DNA from 3 places in the Rossellomorea sp. DA94 genome. Region 1 is predicted to be linked to each of the others. Evidence: riboswitches for the same ligand, from Rfam matches in the RefSeq annotation. Region 1 holds a riboswitch; each other region holds the start of a gene.

Region 1 (3,283 bases):
TAAAAGCCTATGATATCTCCGTTTCCCTAGGAGATGGTTTAAGGCCCGGATCAATTGCTGATGCGAATGATGAAGCACAGTTTGCCGAGCTTGAAACATTGGGTGAGCTAACCAAAATTGCTTGGAAGCATGATGTACAGGTGATGATTGAAGGCCCTGGTCATGTACCTATGCATATGATTAAAGAGAATGTGGATAAGCAAATGGAAATCTGTCATGAAGCTCCTTTTTATACCCTGGGGCCATTAACGACAGATATTGCACCGGGGTATGATCACATTACTTCCGCCATAGGGGCTGCCATGATCGGTTGGTTTGGAACAGCTATGCTGTGCTATGTAACACCGAAAGAGCATCTGGGATTACCGAATAAAGATGATGTGCGAGAGGGTGTCATTGCTTATAAAATCGCCGCACACGCAGCGGATTTGGCGAAAGGGCATCCAGGGGCACAAGTAAGGGATAATGCCGTTTCTAAGGCTCGATTTGAATTTAGATGGAATGACCAATTTAATTTATCCCTGGACCCGGAACGTGCAAGGGAGTATCATGATGAAACACTTCCTGCAGAAGGGGCAAAAACGGCCCATTTTTGTTCAATGTGTGGACCGAAATTTTGTTCAATGAGAATATCACATGATATAAGGGGAATGGAGCAGAATAGCATTGATGATGTTCATAAGGAAATAGAAAAAGGATTGAAAGAAAAATCGAAGGAGTTTGTGGAAAATGGATCAAACATCTATCGATAAACCTACCTGTCATGTCCTCAAATTGAAGTATGAGATCATAAAGCTCAATCAGAAAATCACCCAACTCGAAAAAGAAGTGAAGAGCATTCAGGAAAACTGCAGGCATGTCTTCTATGAGACTGATGTAACAAGGTCTTGTATCAAATGTCATTATGTAGAAAGTACCTATTATTAGAAAAGTGTAAGTTATTGATTGAATTTCTTTTGACAGCTCTTATGTACCGTGCTACGATTATTACAAATTTCAGAATAGTAAATGAATATGTGAAACTCTTATTGAGAGAGGTGGAGGGACTGGCCCTGTGAAACCCGGCAACCATTCAACGGAATTGTTGAAAAGGTGCTAATTCCTGCAAAGCAAACGGCTTTGGAAAATAAGAGAGGATTCTATTAACATGAAACCCTCTCTACAGTAGTTAGAGAGGGTTTTACGTTTTTTTGAAAGAAAAATTAAATAGACCAATGCAATAGGTGCTGAGACACTCTCAGCTAAAAGGGAAGACCGGTGAAAATCCGGCGCGGTCCCGCCACTGTAACGGGGAGCGACTTATCATTCAACCACTATTTCTGTTGAAATGGGAAGGGATAAGAAGCTGTGAACCTAAGTCAGGAGACCTGCCTGTTGTATGCGCTTATGCTCTACGTGGATATAGAGAGGGGTGAGGAATACGTGTTGAGGATATCAGTTTGTCTCGACTCTAGTTAGATATGCGTATGAATCTCTCTTTCATTTGAAAGGGAGATTTTTTTGTTGGGACTACGTACTAAAGATGATAAAGATGGGGAGTGTGAATGATGAGTAAGGTCATGAGTTCGAGTTTAGGGTATCCGAGGATTGGAGAAAATCGTGAGTGGAAAAAGACATTGGAAGAATATTGGGCAGGTAAGGTTGACGAAGATTCCTTCCTGGAACAAATAGAGAACATTCGCCTGGATCATGTGAAGAAGCAGCTGGATCAAGGGGTGGATTTGATTCCACTCGGGGATTTCAGCTTATATGATCATGTACTTGATACTGCGGCCATGTTCGGAATCGTTCCCGACAGATTTCACTATAAAGGCGGGAAAGTCAGTCTGGATACGTATTTTGAAATGGCAAGGGGGGCAAAGGGGGCAGCAGCATCAGAAATGACGAAATGGTTTAACACCAATTATCATTATATTGTCCCGGAACTTGGGGAATCCGTACCTCAACTGGTGGAAAATCGTCCGCTATTCTATTACAAGGAAGCGAAAGAAAAGCTTGGTATTAAGGGGAAGCCGGTAATAGTGGGTCCATTCACCTTCGTGAAATTATCTAAAGGATATTATGAAGTAGACTATCAATCAATCGTAAACGACTTTGTGCCTTTATATGCCGGGATCTTGCGAGAATTGCAGGAAGAGGGAGTAGAATGGGTGCAGATCGACGAGCCGATCCTGTGTGCTTCCATCACAAAACAAGAGATTGATCGATTTACCGAAATTTACGGAAGATTAAAGAAAGCCGCTCCTGATGTAAAGATTATTCTTCAAACCTATTTTGATCATTTAGAACACTATAAAGAGGTGACAGCCATTCCTGTAGACGGGATAGGTATGGATTTTATATATGACCGGGGAGAGAATATGGCTGCACTAAAGCAAAACGGTTTCCCTAAAGATAAAATTCTGGCAGCAGGAGTTGTGGACGGCAGGAATATCTGGAGGACGAATCTTGTTGAAGCCCATTCATTTTTATCTGAATTGACTGATTATGTACCAAAGGACCGCTTAATCATTCAGCCATCATCCAGTTTGCTCCATGTACCGGTGACCGTGCGGAATGAAGAAACTTTGGATAAAACGCTTCGTAATGGTATTTCATTTGCTGATGAGAAATTGCAGGAAGTCGTCCTCCTAACAAGAGCCCTCGGGGAAGGAATATGGAGAGTGCAGAGTGATGTGGATGAATGTTTGAAGTCCATAAGTGACTTACATACATCGCCAAATAGAAACAAACCATCTGTTCAAGATAAGTTAAAAGGATTGAATCCATTAGATGTCGGACGAAAATCTCCATTTTCGATTCGCATGGTAGCACAGTCAAAGCTCCCTCTTCTTCCCACTACCACAATTGGCAGCTTCCCTCAGACAAGGGAGGTAAGAAGACAAAGGAAGAAGTGGCGTAATGGAGAGCTTGATGAGGGTGAGTATCAACGGTTCATTCGTGCAGAAATAAAGCGGTGGATCGACATTCAGGAAGAAATCGGCCTGGACGTATTTGTACATGGAGAATTTGAACGGACCGATATGGTGGAATTTTTCGGTGAGAAACTAGAGGGATTTCACTTCACTACATTCGGATGGGTCCAATCCTACGGGTCCAGATGTGTGAAGCCTCCAATCATTTATGGGGATGTGAATTTCAAAGAGCCGATGACAGTTAAAGAAACCGTGTATGCCCAATCTCTAACTGATAAACCGGTAAAGGGAATGGTAACGGGCCCTATTACCATTCTAAACTGGTCCTTTGTTCGGAATGACATTCCCCGCTATATAGTAGCTAATCA
Region 2 (3,283 bases), 1.4 Mb from region 1:
TCAGCCGGGAGCTCCTCGTCAGGAACATTGAAACCCAGGTAGATGGAGATCAAGGAAGAGTTCCTTAAGGTATTAAAATCTTCATTTAATGTTGCACGATTTAAAATCTGTTGAGTCACATCATGAGGTGTCGCAAAAATGACAGCATCTGCTTGAATGCTTTCATGTCCTTTTAACGTGAGCTCATATTTGTCAGCACACATTTGGAGATTTGTTGTCGCTGTTCCTTTTAGAATCGTCGCATCACCGCACTCTTCTTCCAGACGGTGGATAATGGTGGATAATCCATGCCTAAAGGAAATGAACTTTTTATTGGAAGATCCCTTGAATTTCTGCTTGTTCGCAGATAATCCTTGGATGATGCTCCCATACTCATTTTTATAATCCAGGAGATATGGAAGAGTCGAGGCCATGGTCAGCTTATACAGGTTCCCTGAATAAACCCCTGATAATACAGGTGCGATCTGATTCTCCACTAGTTCTTTCCCGAGGAATGCTTCCAGAAATTCTCCGATGGAGCTTTCCTTCGTGAATACAGTATTTTTCGTCTCCAGGTCCAGAAGGGCCGCTTTCTTTCCGGCTTCAGAAATCAGAGTGCTTTCATTAAGTGCTTCTATGCTCATGGGAATACCGAAGATTGTGTCGGGAGGTATTCTATGCAGTTCACCATTTGTGTATATGTAAGATGTTCCTGTTTCGTTATATACCAGTTCGTTTTGAAGTTGAAGGTCATTGACCAATGGAAGCACTCCCCCATTACGGGCCACAATGGAATCTGCACCAGCTTCCATAATAAAGTCACCTTCCGTTATCGTCCTGATCTTACCACCGAGCTGTTGATCCCGTTCAATTAACACTAACTCAATATCCAGATTTTGTTCCCTGGATATTTTTTGCAGATTATAGAGAGCCGTTAAGCCTGTAATGCCCCCACCTACGATAACCACTTTCTTCATACTATCCACTCCATTAATTACGTGTATGTATACAGATTATCATGTTTTAGGCAGATTAGAAAAAGAAACTGTGTCTGAAAAAGGAATATGATATGTAATTAGAATAAGGAGTTCATTTTTTGATCCTGGTGTCACGTTTAATTCAAAGTTGACAACTAGGAATAGTTTGATATAACATATAATAGAATTCTGATAACCACATAGCCACTTATCCAGAGAGGTAGAGGGACTGGCCCGATGATACCTCAGCAACAGATTCTAATTTCTAGAACACTGTGCTAATTCCACAAGCATCAAGCTTGAAAGATAAGTTGAAGTTTTTTCCGTTAAAGCCTTCTTCTTATCTTACTAGGAAGTAGGCTTTTTTACATGAAAAAGTCTCTTTCTCTGTTTATTCATATTATAAGAGGAGTGATCATAATGGGAGAAAATCTCCAGGAAGCAATTAATAAAAGAAGAAATGAGTTAATTAACAAATTGATCGTCCATAACATTTTCAAAAAAGGAAATAAACAATTATTCGAGCTGACACTTAGAGAACTTGAGGATGAGTATCACTATATTCAGAAGGATTGCCATCCGCATAGTGATGTCGGCTCTATTCACTGGAAAAATTGCACGAAGTTAACCAGTTAGAAGCCTGGTTTATCTTTTCGGAAATGGCCAAACAATAAAATGACGCGGGCATATGGCTCACGTCATTTCAATAGTTATTGAGCGTTTACCTCAACTGCATCCTTCTTATAATAAGCTGCAAAGATTTCCGCAAATGCTTCGGTGGAATTATATAATTCCACTAAGTTATTTTCCACTCCGCCAAACTCAAGGAGCATCGCCCTTTCTGTTAGATCCTGATTGTAGACCCCATTTCCTTCTGCTTTTGTTTTAACGAAAACCCCCCTGCTGATTCCAGGGTACTTCTCTTCTAATTTAGCATTTAATTCTTTCGCGATTTTGAGATTCTTTTCAAAATTCTTATTTTCTTTCCCTACGATAAAAAATAGGCGTGCATAGTCCTTGCCATTGATCGTTTTGGTCGTAATATTTCGGGGTTGGGAGTCCCGGTGAATATCTATTAAATAGGTTAAATCGTCATCTTGTGCAAGGGCTTCTTGAACCAATCCCCTTGTCAGCTTATAGGATTCAAAATAGGTCCATGATTTGTTTTTCAATGCTTGGTTTACATCTGTCTTGTCTTGCACTGCCCCGATTCCTCGTGATTCGAGTTCCTGTTTCAATTTTGAACCAACCGCAATGACATTGACCTTTTCATTCGTACTGGCCGGATCTTTTGAATCGTTGTTTTTAATTAGAGGGCTAAAGGCTTCCCAGCTGTGGGAGTGATAAATGAACACAGACTTTTCTTCAATCTCCTGCACACCGTCACCTGAGTTATGATTGGCTTGATCGACTTGGTTCTGATCGATTTCCTGATCCTTCAGCTGGTCCTCCGTTGGAGCTGGCGACTCATTAGGTAAATTGGTAATGTCCGTCCCTTTACCGGCAACGGCTATATGCGTATGATAATTTTCTATTCCAGGGATTTCTCGTCCAAATAGACTCCTTGGGTCAAGCAGTGATACATTCGTCACGCTTTCCAACCAATCAAAGTCGGTATTCATGGCCTCTTTATTCTCGATGCGCAGACCTGTCATTTCCTGTGACAGAAGCATAAGGAATGTCTCTTTCGGTACAAGCTCTGATACCGAAGTATAGAAAAGGCTGTCCACCCTCAATTTAATGGCCGTCGACGAAATCAGCCATACCATGACATACATCATGATGATCCCTATCAATACTACCCGGATGACGGCTTTCATAGATACGAATACTAGCGGGACTAAGCTATTATTATTTCGAGACTTATACGACATCATCAGTACCCCTATATAAAGTATTTAATAGTTAACTTTATGCAGAGTGTCGATAGAGTAGAAGGTTTTTTCAGGATTCGGTCTGATTTCCTATAGGACAGGACACAAATGGAAAATCATTTTTCTAAAAACGACCTGAACGTAAACAAAACGCATGATGAGATGCGTCTTTGGTTTATCGCCCATTCACTTCATATGCAGCCCTTATACCGGATTCCACCGCACCTTCTATCCAACCATGAAAAGAGGACGTGTGTTCGCCTGCAAAATGGAGCCTGCCTTCGGGTGTACGGACATAATCCCCGATGTCAGCTGCCTGACCAGGTGTATATAGAGTAAAACATCCTGCCGAGAAAGGATTTCTGCTCCAATTATAAACAAAATAATTCAGTAGTTCTGTATAAACCCGATTTCCATAAACCCTGGAAAGATCCTTCAACACTTCTGAAATGA
Region 3 (3,283 bases), 1.1 Mb from region 1:
CAATGAATTGCTCAAGGCAGCAAAAGGCTCTGAATCGAAAATGATCATGGTCAACATCAGTTCAGGAGCGGGAAGTCGTCCCGTTTATGGCTGGAGTACGTATTGCGCGACTAAGGCGGGAGTCAATATGCTGACTGAAACGGTGAGCCTTGAGCTCTCCAACACACATAGCCGTCATCAGGTCATCGCTTTCAGTCCGGGAGTGATGGATACGGATATGCAGGGGGAAATCCGCTCGTCCTCCAAAGAAGCCTTTGCCGAGGTTGAGTCGTTCCAGCGCTACAAAGAAGAGGGGATGCTGCGCAGCACGGACACGGTAGCGGATGCACTGGTGGCTCTCATAACCAAAACCAATATTGAAAGTGGTAAACTGTATCATGTGAATGATTTGTTATAAGAAAAGAGCAGATTCCGGAAATCGGGGTCTGCTTTTTTAATGGTGTTTGAATAACCCAGACACAAAAAAGAGACAAACCCAGACGGATTTGTCTCTTTTCCAACGGACTAAGAAGAACGGACCGGATCTCCATCAGTAGCGGTTCTCCGTGTGAACTTCGGAAGGGCGAATTGAATCGCAATCAGTCCGCAAACGGCAATCAGGACAGGGTAGAAGGCATAAGGGATGATGCTGACAGGTGATATGCCGGCTACTTCCGCCACTAACAGTGCCTGTGCACCGTATGGGATCAACCCTTGAACGGCACAAGAGAAAATATCGAGGATACTTGCTGACTTACGGGAATCTACGCCATACTGATCGCTAAGCGTTTTGGCCAGTGGTCCTGCGATGATAATGGAAATTGTGTTATTGGCTGTGCAAAGATTCGTCGAACTGACCAAGCCTGCTGTTGCAAGCTGTGCTCCCTGAGGAGATTTAATCTTACGTGTGGCATGGTAAAGGATAGCTTGAATCCCTCCATTATGACGAATCAGTTCGACGACTCCGCCGATCAGGATGGAAAGGATCACAATCTCTGCCATGCCCGTCATCCCGTCGGCTACACTACCAAAGTAACTCGATGGGGTAAAGCTTCCATCCGAAAATCCGATAACCCCTGCCAACACAATCCCGCCGATTAAAACGACAAATACGTTTAATCCTGCAAGGGCCCCAATGATCACTCCGAGGTAAGGGATGATTTTAATCCAGTCGAAGCTTCCTGCGTCGACGGAGGATGGAGTCCCCATCGTAAGGAAAAAAAGGATGACCATCGTGATGATGGCTGCGGGTAAGACAATGAAGAAGTTCACTTTGAACTTGTCCTTCATTTCGGTTTTCTGTGTGCGTACGGCTGCAATCGTTGTATCCGAGATGAACGATAAATTGTCCCCGAACATCGCTCCCCCGATGACGGTGGCCATAGCAAGTGGCATAGAAATGTCGGCTCCTGAGCTGATGCCTACTCCGATTGGGGCAAGTGCTGCAATCGTCCCCATTGATGTCCCCATTGATAGGGAAATGAAAGCGGCGATGATGAATAATCCAACAATGATCAGATTACCAGGAAGCACGGATAGGGCAAAATTGACGGTTGAATCAACGGCGCCCATCTTTTCTGCTACACCGGAAAACGCACCGGCTAATAAGAAGATAAAGACCATAATCATAATGTCCGGGTGCCCGGCACCTTTTGCGAACCGTTCAACCTTAGAGGTTAACGACTCTTTCCGATTCATCGCAAGGGCTACAATGGAGGCAATGATGATGGATACCAGTACAGGGAATGCATAAAAATCTCCTGAAAGGATCCCCGCTCCAAGGAACAGTGAAACAAATATGATCAAGGGCAATAAAGCCAGTAAATTACCTTTTTCTTGGTTCATGTCAAACACTCCTTTGTCGTGTGAAATCAAATAAAAAAACCTCTTCCAGTATAAGAAGAGGTTTCATTCAAACGAAACACTCCTCTTATCTTTCAAGCATTACGCTTGCTGGATGTGGCACAGCACTCATCATGAGTCCGCTGCCGAGACATCACAGGGCCAGTCCCTCCGTCTCTCTGGATAAGAAGATATGTTATTCAGTTCACTTAAAATATACTTCCATACTTTAAAGGGTTTAATCGAAAAAGTCAAACGGTAATTTATTGGAAATATACATGCAGGGCATGACTGCCACAGCTGGATCAAACGAAAGCGGCGGGAGATCGCCGTAGCAAGGCATGCATCATAAAACGCGGGAGTTTATCCATAAAAAGGCATAAACACATAGACAATTGAACGGTCAAGGTCTACTATAAGATAGACAAAAAACATCTTGGGGGATACGGTAGTGGAAAGAAATGTGCGAAATCAAATTTTTACGTTACAAGGGTTTTATCTATTGACCTTCTTCGGGGTTGGAAGTTTATATCCTTTACTCAGTGTATATTTAAGTGAAAGTGTGGGGTTAAATGGATATCAGATCGGAACCATCATGTCTGTCGGCCCGATCATGATGATTTTCTTCCAGCCGATATGGGGGATGGTCAGTGACACAACCAATAAGCCAACCGTCGTGTTGGGATTAACCTCCTTAGTTGCAGGGATCTTTGCTCTTGGTTATTTATTCATGGATGTTTACTATGGACTATTGGTGGTCGCGATTTTAGTTGCGATCTTCCAAAGTGCCATCATTCCCGTGTCTGACAGCATCAGCTTGAAGTATACAAGTAAAGTCGGTTATAACTACGGAAATATTCGTCTGTTCGGCTCATTGGGATTCGGGATTGCCGTGTTCGTCATGGGGAGGCTTTCAGAGGGATTCATCGGACCGACGATCATTTTCTACTCCTTCTTTATCTGTCTGGTCCTATCCGGATTCCTATCCTTCCGTTTTCCTAAAGAGAGAGCGGCAGCTAAGCTTGATCTAAAAGCCGGGATGAAGGAATTATTCACGATGAAGAAGTTTCTGATCTTCCTGGCCGTCACGTTCCTGGTGTTCGGCCCAAATTTAGCCAATAACGTGTATTTCGGATTATTCGTAGAAGATTCAGGTGGTACGTACGCCGGAATCGGTCTCGCATTTCTGATTGCCGTCCTATCAGAAGTACCGTTTATGAGAATCGCGGGAGGGTGGATTGATAAGTTCGGTCTCTTGACCGTAGCGGCGCTGGCAGGTGCTGCATCCATGATCCGCTGGCTATTTTACTTCACAGAACCAAGTCTATGGCTGGTCTATTCCTCAGCGGTGATGCAGGGGCTTGCCATCGGATTATTCATTCCTGCGGGGCTACGCTACATCAAAGAAATCACGCCGGCACATATTACAGCTACTGCCGTCACCGTCTATTCCGCCATCGGA

Evidence for each region. Region 1 has a riboswitch for S-adenosylmethionine ahead of metE (5-methyltetrahydropteroyltriglutamate--homocysteine S-methyltransferase). Riboswitches for the same ligand answer to the same signal wherever they lie in the genome.
Region 2: linked by a shared signal. The riboswitch ahead of P8596_RS11800 (Fur-regulated basic protein FbpA) and the one ahead of metE (5-methyltetrahydropteroyltriglutamate--homocysteine S-methyltransferase) in region 1 are both predicted to bind S-adenosylmethionine.
Region 3: linked by a shared signal. The riboswitch ahead of P8596_RS01275 (Na+/H+ antiporter NhaC family protein) and the one ahead of metE (5-methyltetrahydropteroyltriglutamate--homocysteine S-methyltransferase) in region 1 are both predicted to bind S-adenosylmethionine.

Annotation. Positions count from the first base shown of each region.
Region 1 is NZ_CP122397.1:3,714,196-3,717,478, reverse strand. It holds gene thiC (phosphomethylpyrimidine synthase ThiC) at 1-752, shown strand, start outside; gene P8596_RS19315 (hypothetical protein) at 730-927, shown strand; SAM riboswitch class I at 1,023-1,133, shown strand; cobalamin riboswitch at 1,205-1,389, shown strand; gene metE (5-methyltetrahydropteroyltriglutamate--homocysteine S-methyltransferase) at 1,548-3,283, shown strand, end outside.
Region 2 is NZ_CP122397.1:2,284,711-2,287,993, reverse strand. It holds gene P8596_RS11805 (protoporphyrinogen oxidase) at 1-956, opposite strand, end outside; SAM riboswitch class I at 1,162-1,269, shown strand; gene P8596_RS11800 (Fur-regulated basic protein FbpA) at 1,377-1,592, shown strand; gene spoIIP (stage II sporulation protein P) at 1,667-2,833, opposite strand; gene P8596_RS11790 (flavin monoamine oxidase family protein) at 3,006-3,283, opposite strand, start outside.
Region 3 is NZ_CP122397.1:226,846-230,128, forward strand. It holds gene P8596_RS01270 ((S)-benzoin forming benzil reductase) at 1-397, shown strand, start outside; gene P8596_RS01275 (Na+/H+ antiporter NhaC family protein) at 505-1,824, opposite strand; SAM riboswitch class I at 1,907-2,011, opposite strand; gene P8596_RS01280 (MFS transporter) at 2,273-3,283, shown strand, end outside.